DNA from 3 places in the Priestia sp. TRM10 genome. Region 1 is predicted to be linked to each of the others. Evidence: predicted binding sites of a transcription regulator. Region 1 holds the regulator's gene; each other region holds the start of a gene.

Region 1 (6,200 bases):
ATAGGTTTGCCATATCCAGGTGGCCCTCATATTGATCGCCTAGCACATGAAGGAGAGCCAACATTAGATCTTCCGAGAGCGTGGCTTGAAAAAGATTCATTTGATTTTAGCTTCAGTGGCTTAAAGTCGGCAGTTATCAACACTCTTCACAATGCAAAACAGCGAGGAGAAGAGATTAAACCGGAAGACTTAGCTGCAAGTTTCCAAGAGAGTGTTATTGAGGTTCTTGTAGGGAAGACACTTAAAGCAGCTGAAAAATACAACGTAAAGCAAGTATTGTTAGCAGGAGGAGTAGCTGCAAATAGAGGGCTTAGAGAAGAACTCCAAAAAACATTTGAGCCTTTTGATAAACAGCTGGAACTCATTATTCCACCACTTCCCCTTTGTACAGACAATGCAGCAATGATTGGTGCTGCCGCAAGCGAGCTTTACAAAAGTGGAAAAAGAGCTGCAATGGACTTAAATGCAAACCCTGGGTTAATGCTATAATTCTATCCACAGTGTTATCCAGAGTTTGTGAATATTGTAAGGTTCCTTTTTTCATTCCCTGTGAGTTTGTGAATAAAAACTGTGGATAGAATGGTTATCCACAACAAAAAAGCTCGTACATTTGTACGAGCTTTTTTTAGTCTTCAATTTGAAGTTGAAGTTCTTCCCATTCTTCCATAAGAGAGAGGAGCTCTTCATTAAGCTTGTTATTTTCTTCTGTTAAAGCATAAGCTTTTTCATGATCTTCATAAACTTTTGGTTGAAGAAGTAAATTTTCGTTTTCAGCAATTTTCTCTTCTGCTTGTGAGATGGAAGCTTCAATTTCTTCAATGCGGCGTTTATATTGACGAAGCTTCTTTTTAGCTTCTTTCTCTTGTTCATATGTTAACCTATCATTTTTTATAGGTGCTTCTACACTTTTTTGATTTTCTGAAGCTTCCATTTCTTTTAGTTCTAGTTCTTCAGCTTTCTTCTCTAAATAATAGTCGTAGTCTCCTAAAAATTCTTGAACATTAACACGTGAAAGTTCAAGCACTTTTGTAGCAATACGATTAATAAAATAACGGTCATGGGAAACAAATAAAATGGTTCCTGGATAATCAACAAGCGCATTTTCAAGAACTTGTTTACTATCTAAATCAAGGTGGTTTGTTGGCTCGTCAAGAATAAGGAAATTGGCTTTTTTCATCATTAGTTTTGCAAGAGCAAGACGGGCTTTTTGGCCTCCACTAAGCGTGTTAACAGGCTTTAATACGTCATCCCCGCTAAATAGAAAACTTCCAAGGAGCGTGCGGATTTCTTTTTCAGGTGTTGATGGATAGTCATCCCAGAGCTCATTAATAACGGTTTTGGAAGAAGTTAATGTTGCTTGTTCTTGGTCATAATAACCAACACTGACATTTGAACCAAACATTGTATTTCCATTTAAAAGAGGGAGACGATTGACAATGCTTTTTAAAAGAGTTGATTTTCCAATTCCGTTTGGACCAACAAGAGCCACACTTTCGCCACGTGTAATTCGAATATTTAAGTTATCCACAAGTGGATAACTTTTTTCATATCCAATTGCTCCATCTTTAAGCTGAAATACTTCATTTCCACTTTGTTTATCAATAGAGAAAGAAAATGAAGCCGATTTTTCGTCGCCTGATGGTCTATCTATCTTTTCCATCCGTTGCAGCTGCTTTTGTCTGCTTTGCGCTCTTTTCGTTGTGGAAGCTCTAGCAATATTGCGTTGAACAAAGTCTTGAAGTTTTTCAATTTCGTCCTGCTGTTTCTCGTATTGCTTTATCTCTTGATCATATTGTTCTCTTTTTTGAATGAGATAGGAAGAATAGTTTCCAACATAGCGCTTAATTTGCCGACGTGAAATTTCGTAAACGCGATTGACTACTTTATCAAGAAAATAGCGGTCGTGTGAAACAATTAAAATGGCGCCTGCATATCCTTGTAAAAATTGCTCAAGCCATGAAAGTGTTTCAATATCAAGATGGTTTGTTGGTTCATCAAGTATGAGTAAATCTGGTTTTGTTAACAATAATTTTGCAAGTGAAAGGCGTGTTTTTTGTCCTCCACTAAGCGTTGAGATAGGTATAGAGTGATCTTTAAAGCGAAATCCATGTAAAATAGAACGAGTTTCTGCTTCATACTGATATCCACCTTTATCTTTAAAAGCTGCTTGAAGCATGTCGTACTCTTGAAGGAGCTTTTCATATTTGGTAGAATCGTTTAAAAAGGTAGGATCACCCATTTTTTCTTCTAGTGAACGGATTTTCTTTTCCATTTCTTTTAGCGGTGAGAATACTGTCATCATTTCATCCCAAATGCTCAAGTCTGATTCAAGCATTGTATCCTGGCCCATATAGCCAAGTTCTACATCTTTTGGTTTTATAATTTCCCCACCGTCATAGGAGATTGCACCTGAAATAATTTTAAGCAGAGTGGATTTTCCAGCTCCATTTCGACCAACCAGGCCAATTCGGTCGTTTGATTGTACTTCCATTTTAATATTCGATAAAATAATATCAGCGCCAAAATACTTCGTGATATTATTTAGTTGTAATAAAATCATTTTTTCACCTCAGTTAATCCTTTACAATAAAGGGGGGAAGAGCTCAGGCAGCTATTCTAGAGCTTTCCTTAGTTAAATAATTCACATTATGTTGAAAAAAGGCTGCTATAGGTATTCTACCATACCTATAAAGGAGAGTTAAAAAGGAACATTCGTATAGGTAGAAAGTGCAAAGACAGATGACTAAAAATAGTGTATAGTCAAACATAAGGAGGAACTAAAGTGGGGTTTACTCATTTTAACGAACAAGGTCGCGCTAATATGGTCGACATCTCAGAGAAAGCTGAAACAACAAGAGTTGCAACAGCTGCTTCAAGCATTGAAGTAAACAAAGAAACATACGATAAGATTACATCACAAGAAATTGGAAAAGGTGATGTATTAGCTGTTTCTCAAATAGCAGGCATCATGGCGGCCAAAAAAACGTCTGATCTTATTCCAATGTGCCATCCTTTATTTATAAAAGGAGTAAATATTGAATTTAATTGGGCTGAAAAAGAAGGAAAATATCGCTTGCTTATTGAAGCTACTGTAAAGACAAAGGGGAGTACAGGAGTAGAAATGGAAGCGCTAACGGCAGCGTCCGTATGTGCTTTGACCGCTTACGATATGTGCAAAGCCATCGATAAAGGAATGGTTATTGGTCCAACGTATTTGCTTACAAAAACAGGTGGGAAAAGTGGAGATTTTACAAGGGAACAAGGGTTAACAGATTGGGGGGTATAGTGTGAGTACAGAACAATTAAAAATACCGCAGGCAACAGCCAAACGCTTGCCTTTATACTATCGTTTTCTTAAGAATTTACATTCCTCAGGAAAACAGCGAGTATCGTCAGCAGAGCTAAGCGAAGCGGTCAAAGTAGATTCAGCAACAATTCGTCGTGACTTCTCTTATTTTGGAGCTTTAGGAAAAAAGGGATATGGTTATAACGTAAACTATTTACTTACATTTTTTAGAAAAACGCTAGACCAAGATGAATTAACAAAGATTGCGCTAATTGGTGTTGGTAATCTTGGAACAGCATTATTGAACTATAATTTCATTAAAAATAATAATACAAAAATTGAAATGGCTTTTGATGTTGATGAAAGTCGAGTAGGCCAGAAAATTAGTAATGTGCCTATTTATCATCTTAATGATTTAGAAGAAAAGCTAGGTAACGATATAAGCGTTGTTATTTTAACAGTACCTGCAACAGCTGCTCAAGGTATAACAGACAGATTAGAGCATACTAGTGTAAAAGGGATATTAAATTTTACACCAGCGCGCATCAATGTGCCAGATTCAATTCGTATTCATCATATTGATTTAGCTGTTGAGCTTCAAGCGCTCATTTATTTTTTACGCAACTATCCAACAGAGTTAGTCAACTGAGGGAACGTGTAACACATTCCATTTAGAGGAGGTGGGAGAAGATGCTTAGCACGGGAAGTATTATTCTCATTGTCTTTGCAGCTCTCTTAATATTCGGTCCTAAAAAACTGCCTGAGTTAGGAAAGGCAGTTGGAAAAACACTGCGTGAATTTAAGCAAGGTGCACAAGGAATTGCAGATGATGAAGGGAAAGAAAAAGCAAAAGCGGATCATACTGATGTTAAATAATGCAAGGGTGAAGCGATATGAATGAACAAAACATGTCGATTTATGAGCATATTGGAGAGCTTAGGAGAAGAGTTTTAATTGTTGCAGCCGTTTTTTTAGGTGCAACAATAGCAGGCTTTTTTCTTGCCGACAGTCTTATTGTCTATTTACAAGGTGCAGATGAAGTGAAAGACCTTGAGATGAATACATTTCGTCTGACAGATCCAGTGAAGATTTATATGCAGTTTGCCTTTATTATTGGATGTGTTCTTTCTTCACCTGTGATTCTTTATCATGTATGGGCATTTGTAAGTCCTGGATTACTTGAAAAAGAAAGAAAAGTAACATTAAGCTATATACCATTCTCGGTGCTATTGTTCTTAGCGGGGGTATCATTTTCTTATTTTGTTCTCTTTCCATTTGTCGTTAAGTTTATGACAAGCTTAACAGAGCGTTTAGACGTAAATCAAGTGATTGGAATTAATGAGTACTTTGAATTTCTTTTTCAATTTACATTACCATTTGGGATTTTGTTTCAAATGCCTGTTGTTGTCATGTTTCTCACTCGTTTAGGCATTATCACACCAATGACATTAGTGAGCATCCGCAAGTATGCATATTTTGTATTGCTCGTCATCGCAGCGATTATTACACCTCCAGAGCTTTTGTCTCATCTAATGGTGACGTTACCGTTGCTAGTTCTATATGAAATCAGTATTGGAATCTCTTATTTTTCTTACAAAAAGAGTATGAAAGTGCAAGAAGAAGAGGAAAAATCCCATGTACAATAGAATATAAAATAAAGACAGCCTTTCATAGCTAAAGCTTGTGAAAGGCTGTCTTTATCTTCTACTGTTTCTTTTTCATCTTTTTGATACGAAAATGAAGGATAAACGCTCTAATGGCAACCCCAATTTCTAGCGTTGCAAAAATGGTAAATACAATCGTCATAAAGTTAAAGACTGTTTCATGCGCATTTCGAATCGCAAGAAACGTAAAGATAAGTCCTAAAAATCCATACATAATTCCCAAGTTGAGGGGAGTAGTTCTCATAGCTGAAAGCCTCCGAAAATTTGTTGAAGTTTCTCCTGTTGGTCGATGTATTTTTCAATATCGTCTTTAAAAACGTACTGCATCATCACAACGAATGTATTCATTGAAACATGTGCGAAGATGGGAACAAGAATAGACGATGTTTTAACATAGAGAAAAGCAAATGTTAGTCCCATCGACATATAAACGAGAAGGTGTGAAAAATCTTGATGAACAAGAGCAAAGATAAAGGAACTAATAATTGCTGCGATAAAGAAGTTAGATCGCTCGTAAAGCGAACCAAAAATGATTTTACGAAATACTACTTCTTCTAAAATAGGACCTATTATAGAGACAACAGCAATTAGTAACGGAACAACCTCTACTAAGCTCATAATATTCTGGGTATTTTCTGATTCAGGGTTCACGCCAAATACTTTCGTTTCGATATTAGATGCAATTCCTTGCGCTAAAAGTGCCATAAAAACGCCTAGAATTGCCCAAGATATAATTTTAGACCAGTTGTATTTTTTACGCATGTTCATATCTGGTCTTAATAAGAGAAGCGTAATGATTAAAGCAAGGATAAAGCTAATGATTGTCCAATAAATGTTTGCCGTGACAAGCTCAGATCTTGTAGAAAATACATTCATCTTTACTAGGGCATACAAAACTGGATATACAGAAAGCTGCATTAATACGTACGTCAAAATGACATACCAGTAACGTTTAGTCAAGAAATGAAAACCCCTTTATAATATATTTGAAGGTAAAACTTATGTACATTGCAAAACAATTCACCTTAGCTATTGTAACATATGATCGAAATGAGCTAATACTAAACGCAATCAGCGGTTTATCTATTTTACGCTCCACAGTGAACAGAAATACATAGAATATCTTGTCATGTGCGCTTGAAGTCCTCTATAAAAAGAAAACCCTTACTAAAATTTTCGGACTGAGCAAAAGTGTTTTAAATTTTTAATACTTTTTACTTGCAAAAGATACCCAATTTATTTAATATAAT
Region 2 (6,200 bases), on a different contig from region 1:
CTCCCACATAAAATGCACTGATCTGGATCATAGCGGTAAAAAGGATGAGAATGATCCTTTTCATATCCTTTTTCACGAAATGGGCGTGTTTGATGTTCAATCTCAAGCTGTTCTGCTGTATTATGTACACGGCAATTTCCATTATTATTATCACAAACTGTGCAATATAATAAATGATTTTCCAACAGGCGGTCCATTGCTTCTTTCTGAGAAGATTGGGCACGTTCAGATGAGGTTAAAATCTCCATTCCTTCTTGGATTTCAGTAGAACAAGCTCGCATAATATCGCCATTAATTTCACACATACATGTATCACATGTTTGAATAGGACCTAACGTTTCAGAATAGCAAACATGAGGATGTGGGGTATTTTGAGCTAGTAGATAATCTAAGAGCCTTGTGCCTTGTTGAACTTTATGTTGTTCCCCGTTAATTGTAACTGCAACCGTTTTTTCCATCTTTTCTCCCCTTTTCTCTTAAATTTCAAATTCTCCTCTTTTTCAAAGAATAGTTCACTTACTGAACTATTCTAGTGCTATTATATTTTTTTCTCTCAAATTAAAATAGGCTTTACAAGGCTATCCTTATCTGGAAAAGGTCTCTTTTTAGGAAGGAAAAATAATACGTTCACTTCCTGTATAAACATTAAAGCCCTCTCCCCGAATGAAGCCAACAGTTGTCATTCCAAGCTCTTCTGCAAGTTCTAGCGCTAGCTCGGTTGGGGCAGATTTAGATAGTAAAACCTCACAGCCTATCTTATTTGCTTTAAGTAAAATTTCAGAAGAAATTCGACCGCTAAAAGCCACAACTTTTCCATGTAATTCAATGTTATTCTTTAAGCAATAGCCGTAGATTTTATCTAGGGCATTGTGCCTTCCAATATCCATTCTTTCTAGAGAGAAACCATTTCGGTCATAAAGAGCGGCATTGTGAACACCTCCTGTATGTTTGAACGTATCTGCACTGTTTTGGAGCTTATTCATAAAGTGAATACATTCCTTAGGGGTAACACTTACATGATTGGAATTTATCTCCTTAGCCGCAAGCGCATCTGTTGTAAAAACGAAACCTTGCCGGCTTCCTCCGCAACATGATGTAATATAGCGCTTGTTTTGAAAGGTTTCATAATATGTATGAAGGTTTTCAATTTCAACATGAACAAATCCTTCTTTTTCTTGTATCCATAAATTTTTAATATCTTTGTAGGACTGAATTACTCTTTCAGAAGCTAAATAGCCAATTACCATATCCTCTATATACTGAGGTGTGCATACCATTGTCACAAATTCTTTTTCGTTCACTTTGATGGTAACTGGAAATTCTGTAACAACAGAATCTTCTATATTTATTGTCTTTCCATTCATAAATTTAATAATATTGCGTCTTTTTATAATTGATTCCATCCTGTTTTACACCCTTCAACCTATATTTTCTCTTACTTCTTCCCTTTTTCTTCTAAAAAGAATCCTGCTATAAAACAAGAAGCAGGATTCTTTCTGAGCATTCTATATTGATGTTTATGATAGAATCCATTTCTTTACACCCCATAAAATGATTAACCAAAGTGGAATCGACATTAGGACTCCATAAAAGCAGCCTGTTGCAAAAGATGGTTCTCTTTTCATCGCTGTATCCTCTACTTTCACTTCTTATTTTATGGTTATTTTTTCATTTTATCATGCTTGCTCTTTCGTTTAAAACAATATGTGACAAAGTTCCCTTTAATCCTTCACCAGACTGCTATATTAATTCATTATCTGACACTCTTGAGAAGATGTTCAAAAGAACTTAGAATAAAGCTGCATAAAAAGAAAGGAGAAAAAAATATGGAATTTTCATGGCTTTTACCCTACATACTTGTATCTGTCACAATCGTCCTTATCCCAGGTCAAGATATGCTTTTTGTTCTTACCCAAAGCATATCTTCTGGACAAAAAGCAGGACTACAAACTGTTGCGGGATCCATTACAGGAACAGTTTTTCATACGCTGCTTGCTTCTTTTGGTCTTTCCGTTGTTTTCGCAAGCTCGCTTCTTGCTTTTAACATTTTAAAAATCGTTGGAGTCATTTATCTTCTCTACTTAGCTTTTCAAGCTTTCCGAGAAAAGAATCCATCAATGGTGCTTCCTCATAAAAAACAAGGACACTATTTTCGAAAAGGCATGATTATGAATTTATCGAATCCAAAATGTGCCCTATTTTTCTTGACGTTCCTTCCTCAATTTGTACGTCCAGAGCTTGGACATGTGAATTTACAGATGCTTTTATTTGGTTTTATTTTTATTATCGAAACATTAATCATTTTTAGTATTATTGCCTTTTTTGCTTCCAAGCTTGGCCAAAAGTTCATTCAAAGCTTACGTTTTCAGCATGTCTTAAAATATACAAAAGGAATGGTTTTTGGACTACTTGGTATTAGTTTATTATTTTCAAGTCGTTAAATTTTGCTCAAAGAATTTTCTTTGAGCTTTTTTATTTAGTATCTTTTAGAACATAGTTTTTTTGAATTACTGTTCTTTTTATCAGATTGTTCCTCTTTTAAACTGATTAATGTTTGTTTTTTTGTTTTTCGAGGAAAATATAATATTATTATTTGTGATATTTTTCACAAATTAGACAAAATAATTGGAATTTATTTGTTGTCACTTATAAAAATATGATGTATGATTTAATTGTGAAATGATTCACAAACAAATTTATACATTTTCTTAACGTCAGAAAGGATGAGTTATTCATGGAAAAAGTAAACCGCGTCGCATTAATTGGAACAGGATTTGTAGGATCAAGCTATGCTTTTGCTCTTGTAAACCAAGGTATCGCAGATGAACTAATTATGATTGACTTGAATGAAAAGAAAGCAATGGGAGATGTGATGGACCTTAATCACGGAAAAGCTTTCGCCCCTCATCCGACTCACGTTCGATTTGGTAATTATGAAGATTGTAAAAATGTAGACCTTGTCGTGATTTGTGCAGGTGCTAACCAAAAACCTGGCGAAACTCGCCTTGATCTTGTTGAAAAAAACTTAAAAATCTTTAAAAATATTGTTGATAACGTAATGGCTAGCGGATTTGACGGCATCTTTCTTGTCGCAACAAACCCAGTAGATATTTTAAGCTATGCAACTTGGAAATTTAGTGGCTTACCAAAAGAACGCGTAATCGGCTCTGGCACAATTTTAGATACAGCTCGCTTCCGCTTCCTTCTTGGTGAATATTTCAATGTTGCTCCTAAAAATGTACATGCTTATATTATTGGAGAACACGGTGATAGCGAGCTTCCTGTTTACAGCTCTGCTGATGTTGGCAGCATCCCTGTTCTTAAAATGATTGAACGAAATGAAGAATACAAACTAGAAGATTTAGATGACCTATTTATAAACGTACGTGATGCTGCTTATCAAATCATTGAAAGTAAAGGTGCTACCTTCTATGGCATTGCGATGGGACTTGTGCGCATTACAAAAGCGATTTTGCGCAATGAAAACAGCATATTAACTGTATCTGCCCTCTTAGAAGGTGAATATAACGAAGAAAACGTCTATATTGGGGTTCCAGCCGTTATTAATCGAGATGGAATTCGAGAAATTGTAGAACTTGATTTAAATAAGGAAGAAGAAGAAAAATTTGCTCATAGTGCACATGTATTAAAAGAGATTTTAGCTCCACACTTTGAAGAAGTAACAAAATAATGTAAAAGAAAGAGTGGGTCATCATGTGGATTCAAAACTATAATCCTTTAGATAATGTTTATTTATCAGCACTACTTGCAGCTCTACCTGTACTATTCTTTTTGCTCTCACTCACCTTATTTAAAATGAAGGGCGTCATAGCCGCCCTTCTTACCTTACTTATTAGTGCTTGTGTTTCTGTAATTGGCTTTCATATGCCAATCACAAAGGCATTAGCAGCGATTGTACAAGGTATCGCGAACGGACTTTGGCCAATTGGCTACATCATTATTATGGCTGTTTGGTTATATAAAATTGCCGTGAAGTCTGGAAAGTTTGCGATTATACGAGGCAGTATCGCCAATATTTCAAGAGATCAACGCCTGCAAGTGCTATTAATCGGATTTAGCTTTAACGCCTTTTTAGAAGGAGCAGCAGGCTTTGGCGTTCCAATTGCTATTTGTGCAGCTCTGCTCACAGAACTTGGTTTTCGTCCATTGAAAGCTGCTATGCTTTGTTTAATTGCAAATGCTGCTTCTGGAGCGTTTGGAGCTATTGGCATTCCCGTCATTGTAGGAGCACAAATGGGAAATCTAAGAACATTGGACTTATCGCATACGCTTATATTCATTCTCCCTTTCATTTCTTTTATCATCCCCTTTTTACTTGTCTTCATCTTAGACAAGTGGAGAGGAATTAAAGAAACGCTCCCAGCACTTCTTGTTGTAAGTTTAGTTTTTTCAATCTTTCAAATATTAACAATGTTCGTTTTAGGTCCAGAACTTGCCGACATCATTCCTGCTCTTCTCAGCATGGCAGCTCTAGCTATTTTCCTTAGAAAATGGCAGCCAAAGCATATTTATCGAGAAAACAAAGAAGAAAAAGTCAGCACCCAACCTCCTTTTTCATTTAAAGATATTGTGCTTGCATGGTCCCCTTTTTATATTTTAACAATCATGATTATGCTATGGAGCCTACCTGCTTTTAAAGCTCTTTTTGCAGAAGGTGGTCCTCTAGCGAAAACAACGCTGATGGTTCACATTCCTAGCTTAGATGGAGCGGTTATGAAAATCCCACCTATCTCAGCTGAAAAAATGCCGCTTGAGGCTATATTTAAATTTGATATTTTAGCGGCAACAGGTACAGCTATCTTTATTGCCGTATTGTTAACAGCTCTTTTAAGTCGTAATATGAATAGAAAAAAAACGTGGGAAGGACTTGGTGAGACCGTAAAAGAGCTCTGGCTTCCGATTGTGACAATTTGCTTGATTATGGGCTTTGCAAATCTCGCCAATTTCGCTGGTCTTTCTTCTTCTATTGGTCTTGCGCTAGCTAAAACAGGTGATATCTTTCCCCTTCTTTCTCCTGTACTAGGCTGGATTGGCGTTTTTATTACAGGCTCTGTTGTTAGCAACAATGCGCTATTTGGTAACTTACAAGTTGTAACAGGCGCTCAAATTGGCACAAGTTCATCGCTTCTTCTTGCAGCTAATACAAGCGGAGGCGTTATGGCTAAGCTTATTTCACCACAATCTATTGCGATTGCGACAGCTTCTGTTAAAGAAACAGGGCAAGAATCTAAACTGCTTACAATGACGCTTAAATATAGTTTATTTTTACTCGTACTTATTAGCTTATGGACATATGTTCTTTCATTGCTTGGTATATAATACAAAAAAGCCCTGATTTTTAGTTAGGGCTTTTTTCGTTCTTGGATAACATGGATTATTTTCACGATAAACGTCTCTCTTTTTGCTTAAAAACTCTTAAAAATAGAAAAAGCAGCAAAATGGGACAAAAAGGCGAAAGAAGAATAAGGGTATAATAAAGTGCGTTTCCTCTTTCAAATGCCTCGTGCATCATAAAATCTCCGTTCCATACAAGCAAGAGCTCGGCCAATAAAAGAAGAAAAATGACTCCAATTTCAGCAGCCTTTATCCGTCGGCGCCTCTTTCTTCGTTCTCTCCAGACTTCAAACTGAACAATTTTCATGAACATCCCTCTTTTCTCTTTTAGAGTTTGCACAAAAAAGATGACAAATTCTGCAGTTTTTCTCCTCTCATTATAATAAAACTATTCTGAAAATAAAACACATGAAAAAAGCCAAGTATATATACTTGGCTTTTTTCATACTTATTGAAGTTTTCCAGCACGAATATCGTCTGTCATTCCTTCATATGGAGCTTTTGAAATGATGTTTTCGTTATCTTTTCCAACGTTTTTAAGATACGTAATGTCTGCAAATTCAGGTACAACATATTTTGGATATGTTTCGTATTTTTCTCTTGACTCTTTCATTAAATCAAGATGGTCGTTTTGGTAACAAACCGTAATCTCTGGATGTTCATGAACCCATTTTGGGAAGAAAATAATGCCGTGCATGCGTTTTTCTTCAGGCATAAAGTTGAGAGATACATCTGTTCCTGTTGGCTCTGTCCATGATACTTTATAAACGCCTTTTGTCAATTTTACAATATCAACTTCTTGATCACGCACCCAGCGTCCGCCAACCATTCCGCTATGAATACGA
Region 3 (6,200 bases), on a different contig from region 1:
CCATGCTTCTGAAGTAAGCTGAGCGTCTTCTCCATCAATGCGAACAGCTCCTTCATTAATAGATAGAAAACCGCTTAACGCGTCAATTAGCGTAGACTTTCCAGCCCCGCTCATCCCCATAATACCTACCTTCTGATTTCCCTTTACCTGAAAAGAAAGGTTATGCAGCGTATTTTCTTCTTTTCCTTCATGGTAAATATTGACATCTTGAAAAGTAATTGTGCTTTCCTTTGTAAAACGAGGTGCTGTTCCTGAAACGGTTACTTCCTCGCCTTTCTTAATCACAGCTAGTATTTCTTCTCCCGCTTCTTTTCCATCTAATGTTGCATGATAGTCATTCCCAACTTCTCGAATAGGAAGAAAGTATTCTGGTGAAAGTAGCAGCACAAGAAGAGCCGGCTCTAATGTAAGCGTACCTTCGATAAGACGCAAACCTAACATAACCGCCACAATAGCAATGGATAGCTGTGTAAATAAATCAAGGGCAAACGTTGATAAAAAGGCAATACGAAGCGTACCCATTGTTGATTTTCGATACTGATCACTAACTTTTTCAATTGTTTCACCATGTTCTTTACTTCTACCTAAAAACTTTAGAGTACGAAGACCGCGCAATGAATCCACAAAATGATTTGAAAGTAAACGATATGATGCCCACTGTGCGTCAATTTTCTTTTGTGCGGCAAGTCCAAGTAAAATCATAAAGACAATTAAAATAGGCATTGTAATCAATAAAATAAGAGCAGAAAGATGGTCATAAAACCAAATATAAATAAGCACAAGCCATGGCGTAATCCCGATAGCAACAAGCTTCGGAATAAAAAGTTCAAGATAATCACGTAATTTTCCTAATCCTTCAATTAAAAATGTTACAAGATGTCCCGTACCTTCTCTTTTTGTATAGCGTGGTCCAAGCTTAAAAATACTTTGAAGGAGCGCTGAGCGTAATTCGGTAACAGTCGCTTCCCCAAACTTATAAAGTATTTTTTTAATTAACAATGAACATAGATGTCTAGCAAGAAAGGCTACTATAAAGTAGCCTATTGTTTCTATTTGTGATGTTAAGCTTTTTCCATTAAAAAGTGAGGTAATGGCTTCTGCTAGCCATTTTGCTTGAAAAATAATGGCTATAGTTTGAAGAAGCACCCCGAGAGATACGAGAGCTAATACTCTTTTGATGCCTTTATAGGCCATTAAGTTTCTTCCCATCAGTATTCCATATGCTCCTTATGGTTAATACGTTTACGGAAAACGTAGTAACTCCAAATTTGATATCCTAAAACGAACGGTAACAATGTGAGGCCAAGATATGTGATTACTTTTAATGAATAAGCTCCAGATGATGCATTATGAATTGTTAAGTTGTAAGCTTCATTAATTGAACTAATCATTACCCGTGGAAATAATCCAATAAACAGCGATCCTGTTACTAACATAATGACAAGACCTGACGAAAAGAATGCCCATCCGTCTCGCCCTCTTGTTAGAAAGTAGCCAAGAAATAAGTAAACAACGATTCCTGCTAGAAATAAGTACTCCAATAAGTTTCCATGCACTGTGAACAAATCTGTTTTAAAGAAAGTAGCCACCCCAACTGCAACTAATAAGACAGCATTAATAGGAAGTAGTTTCTTAGCAACTTGGCGACAGCGATCTCTTAAATCATACATAAGACGGATTGTTCCAAATGTAAGGCCGTGCATAAAACAAAGCATTGTTAATGTTATCCCACCAAGTAGCGTATACCAGTTGATAATGTCTGAGAAAGATGCTCTCATCTGCATATCCCCATCAATTGGTACTCCTTGAATAACAGCTGTGAACAATGTGCCAAAAGCAAGTGGAGGAATAATGCTTCCAAAAAGAATTACCCAGTCCCATGTTGTTCTCCAAACAGGACTTTCTGCTTTTCCTCTAAATTCAAACGCAACGCCCCGACCAATTAAAGCAAGTAAGATAATCACGAAAACAAGGTAAAAGCCACTTAACATTGAAGCATACCAGTTTGGGAATGCCGCGAACATCGCGCCAATCCCTGTGATAAGCCAAACTTCATTAGCATCCCACACAGGACCAATTGAATTGATAAAAGCGCGCCGCTCTGCATCTGTTCTCGCTACAAATTTTGTTGACATTCCAACTCCAAAGTCGAATCCTTCTAAGAAGAAGAATCCAACAAACATAAAGGCCACAAGAATAAACCAAAATTCATTAAGAGATAGCATGTTGACCCTCCTTCATAAACGGATCATGATTTTCTTCTATCATCTCTTCCTCATGATGTGGTCCCTTCTTAATCTCCCGCACAAATAAAGTGACCATAACTGCAAATAAAACAATGTAGAATGTTGAGAAAGCAATAAGTGAGAACAGTACTTGACCCGCTGTTACGTTAGCTGAAACAGCATCCTCTGTTTGCATATATCCAAAAACAACCCATGGTTGACGTCCAATTTCGGTCATAATCCAACCTGCTGAGTTCCCTATAAAAGGAAATGAAATAGCTATAATCATCAAGCGAAGATACCATTTGCTTTGAACTAACTTCTTACGAGCGTAGAGATACGCCCCTAAAATAGCTAATCCAACGATTGCTCCTCCTAAAACAGCCATAACGCGAAAACTCCAAAATACGGTTTTAACCGGTGGTATGTAGTTTCCTTCTCCGTACATTTTCGTATAGCGTTCTTGCAATTCATTCATACCTGTTACAGAACCTGAAAACTTACCATAAGATAAGTAACTTAATAGGTAAGGAATTTCAACCTCTGACGTATTTTCTTTGTTCGCTGTATCAATATTTGCAATAGCCGTCCATGCTCCTGGGTCTTCACTGTTTTCCCACAGCCCTTCTGCTGCTGCCATCTTCATTGGTTGTGTTTCAACTAGATATTGAGCTTGTTCGTGCCCTGAAAGTGCTAGCCCAATTCCTGATGCTACTCCAACAGCAATCGCTACTTTAAAAGATCTTTGATAAAAATCAACGTGCTTCTTTTTCAAAAAGGCGATTGCACTAATACCTGTAATAAATAGTGCTCCTGTTGCAAATGAACCAAATAACGTATGAGGGAACTCAACCCAAAGCTGTCCATTTGTCAAAATCGCTGCAAAGTCATGCATTTCAAGGCGTCCTCGTTGAAGTACTTCTCCGACTGGATGCTGCATGAAAGAGTTTGCTGATAAAATAAAAAATGCTGAGAACATCGTTCCTAATGAAACGAGCCAAATACAAAGGGCATGAAGCCATTTCGGCAAACGATCCCAACCAAAAATCCATAGTCCTAAAAATGTTGATTCCATGAAAAAGGCAAGTAATGCCTCAATTGCGAGCGGTGCCCCGAATACATCTCCAACAAAGCGAGAGTATTCAGACCAGTTCATTCCAAACTGAAATTCTTGCAAAATACCTGTTACAACACCGACAGCAAAGTTAATTAAAAACAGGTGCCCCCAGAACTTTGCCATCTTTTTATATGCTTCATCTTTCTTCACTACATAGATTGTTTCCATAATTGCAATGATGAAAGCTAATCCAATTGATAGTGGTACAAATAGAAAGTGAAATAGTGTTGTGGAAGCAAACTGAATGCGTGATAATTCAACTACATCCATAAGGTCCCCCTCTTTCTCTCTAAATTTATCTTTGTGAAATATTGAGCAATCTGATCCATGTCTCTAGTATACTCCCTCATATATATATTTGTTTGTGAAACATTGAACATTCTATGACATAATTGAGACAAATTTGTTAACATGTTGGTTATATGGGAAAAAAGAACGTCATTGGAATACTTTTATTGGATAAAAAAGCAATATTTTTCCTTATTATTTCTTTTTTTAATTCTTTGTTAGTGATAATAGATAAAAAGTGCTGTTCAAAAAGAAAGTTATTAACATGACCTCTACGGAACAGTGAGATATCTTTTGCTATGAATTTAATCTTTCCTATACAAAATACTTCTCTATAGATTCTCTCACTTCAAAAAAAATAGTGCATTAAATATGCACTATTTTATCCACCAATATAAGACATCTCAATTGGCTCTCGCTTATCTTTTAAGTTTGCTCGATCTTCTGAATACCGATCATTACGCTTCTCCCATACAGAAGAAATATATCCCAAAAGCTCTTCATCCGACTTTCCACTTCTTAATTTCTCTCTTAAATCTGTTCCTTTTGAAGCAAACAAACAAGTATAAAGCTGCCCGCTTGCAGATACTCTTGCTCTTGTACAGGAACCACAAAACGTGTCTGAAACAGAGCTAATAAAACCAACTTCTCCTGTTTTATCGCTATACTTATAGCGCTTTGCAACTTCCCCAAAATAGGCTTCTTTTACAGGAGTCAGCGAAAATTCACTCTGAAGTTCTGTTAAAATATCCTTTTTCGTCATTACATCGCTCATATCCCATCCATTTGTTGAACCAACATCCATATATTCAATGAATCGAAGTGTTACTCCTAATCTCTTAAAATAGCGAGCCATAGGTAGGATTTGATTGTCATTTATACCTTTTTGGACAACCATATTAATTTTCACATAGAGACCTGCTTCTCTAGCAGCATTAATTCCTTTTAAAACAGGAGAAATTCCAACACCTTTTCCATTCATATAGCGAAATACATCGTCTTCAATGGCATCCAAACTAATGTTAACACGCTGTACACCTGCTCTTCGCAAGTCTTGAGCAAGCTTTGGAAGAAACACGCCGTTCGTTGTTACAGCAATATCCTCAATCCTTGTTTTTTCCCCAATTCTTTCTATTAAAAAAGGTAATCCTTTTCTAAGTAATGGCTCTCCACCTGTAATGCGTATTTTCTCCACTCCTAACCGAGAAAACAACACGCTTAAGCGTACGAGCTCATCATCTGTAAGAAGTTCTTCGTTCTGTAAAAACGTATAATTCTCATTAAAAATATGGGCTGGCATACAATAGTGACAGCGAAAATTACATTGATCAATAACAGAAAGGCGCAAATCTCTCAGCGGTCGTTTAAATTGATCTTGTACAGCCATAATCCGTAATCCCCCTTACATATACATCCGTTCATGTGTGACTCTCTCTATATATAAATTGATAGAATATTCTTACTCATCATACGTTAAAGTAGTTTTTACTTTAACACACTTAAAAAGGATTGTATATAAAAGCATCCTACAGAGGGCGCAGGATGCTTATTAGGCTATTTATTTTTTTGACGACGCTTCATCATAATTAGCGCATACGGTAAAACACCAAACCAGCGAACTGCAAATGGTTGGCGTTCTTGCTTTTTTTGCTGACGCTGTTTTTTCCGATCGTCTTTTGGTTTATCCATGTATTGAACAATTTCTTGTGTCATAAACTTAACATAATCATTCACTGACACGTTGTCCACCTTCTTTCAATACGTAGCATGCCCTTTTTTAATGGATTTTAATCATGGAAAAAAGGGATGGAGAATAGAAAATGGAGTAAACTATAATATGCACGATTAGTTTTAGCGAAGAAACGCTAATTTTACGCTATTGCTTATCTCTTGTACTTCATCATCTCTTAAGTTTTATTAACGATAAAACTAACTTCATTTTTGATTTCCATAGCCAAGCTTTAAAAAGAAAGGGATGACCCTTCTTGATATTGGATTATTTTATGAGAGTCTACATCCATAACAACCGATACTGTTGCATTTCCGCTATTTTCCCCTTTACACACAAGCTCTACTTTTGCTTCCGTTGCACTTAAGGGAATAATCGCAATTTCGACCCTTCCATTTTTGGTTTCGATCCATGATGTCTCTTCCTTTCTTAATGAATCATTAACATACTTTTTCGCTTCAAATAGACCATGATTAATCAGATATTGAAGCTGATACCTTCCTTTCGTTTCATAAAAACTTCGCGATTCTACAATGTAAAGCGCACTATAATGAGTAAGAAGAAACAGGACAAGAAAAGATAGAAGAAGAGTGATTGGCAACACAAATCCCCTTTCATTTTTCCTCATAGCTGTTCTCCATATAAGGGAATAACAGCTTCGTAAACTTTTCCTTTTAATGACTCAACTGCAATTGTAATGGTTTTGGGAGAATGCACTGAAAAAGAAAGGGACTGGATATTGCGAAGCGCAATCTCATGACCTAATCCATTTACTCTTCGTCTAACGAGATGACCATACTTTTCATATTGCACAACAATATTTTGATCTGAAGGCGATAAC

Evidence for each region. Region 1 encodes Rex, which represses fermentation and respiration genes when NADH is low (regulators of the CRP and FNR family bind a similar motif). Its sites were predicted from a motif close to TTGTGAAATATTTCACAA; they were not measured.
Region 2: a site for Rex is predicted at 2,673-2,690, ahead of ACK3CR_RS01830 (L-lactate dehydrogenase). Genes of this name have one in related genera too.
Region 3: a site for Rex is predicted at 3,705-3,722, ahead of ACK3CR_RS21945 (cytochrome ubiquinol oxidase subunit I). Genes of this name have one in related genera too.

Annotation. Positions count from the first base shown of each region.
Region 1 covers NZ_JBJZOT010000014.1:2,429-8,628, forward strand. Annotated here, with positions in the region: gene tsaD (tRNA (adenosine(37)-N6)-threonylcarbamoyltransferase complex transferase subunit TsaD) at 1-489, shown strand, start outside; gene ACK3CR_RS16645 (ABC-F family ATP-binding cassette domain-containing protein) at 626-2,560, opposite strand; gene moaC (cyclic pyranopterin monophosphate synthase MoaC) at 2,783-3,286, shown strand; gene ACK3CR_RS16655 (redox-sensing transcriptional repressor Rex) at 3,288-3,935, shown strand; gene ACK3CR_RS16660 (twin-arginine translocase TatA/TatE family subunit) at 3,977-4,162, shown strand; gene tatC (twin-arginine translocase subunit TatC) at 4,180-4,932, shown strand; gene ACK3CR_RS16670 (YdiK family protein) at 4,991-5,194, opposite strand; gene ACK3CR_RS16675 (CPBP family intramembrane glutamic endopeptidase) at 5,191-5,910, opposite strand.
Region 2 covers NZ_JBJZOT010000002.1:360,311-366,510, reverse strand. Annotated here, with positions in the region: gene fdhF (formate dehydrogenase subunit alpha) at 1-458, opposite strand, end outside; gene fdhD (formate dehydrogenase accessory sulfurtransferase FdhD) at 606-1,403, opposite strand; gene ACK3CR_RS01835 (LysE family translocator) at 1,827-2,441, shown strand; gene ACK3CR_RS01830 (L-lactate dehydrogenase) at 2,735-3,691, shown strand; gene ACK3CR_RS01825 (L-lactate permease) at 3,715-5,340, shown strand; gene ACK3CR_RS01820 (hypothetical protein) at 5,402-5,662, opposite strand; gene padC (phenolic acid decarboxylase) at 5,804-6,200, opposite strand, start outside.
Region 3 covers NZ_JBJZOT010000015.1:1,008,962-1,015,161, forward strand. Annotated here, with positions in the region: gene cydD (thiol reductant ABC exporter subunit CydD) at 1-1,209, opposite strand, end outside; gene cydB (cytochrome d ubiquinol oxidase subunit II) at 1,209-2,225, opposite strand; gene ACK3CR_RS21945 (cytochrome ubiquinol oxidase subunit I) at 2,212-3,612, opposite strand; gene moaA (GTP 3',8-cyclase MoaA) at 4,013-5,017, opposite strand; gene ACK3CR_RS21955 (YqzE family protein) at 5,185-5,370, opposite strand; gene comGG (competence type IV pilus minor pilin ComGG) at 5,592-5,987, opposite strand; gene comGF (competence type IV pilus minor pilin ComGF) at 5,984-6,200, opposite strand, start outside.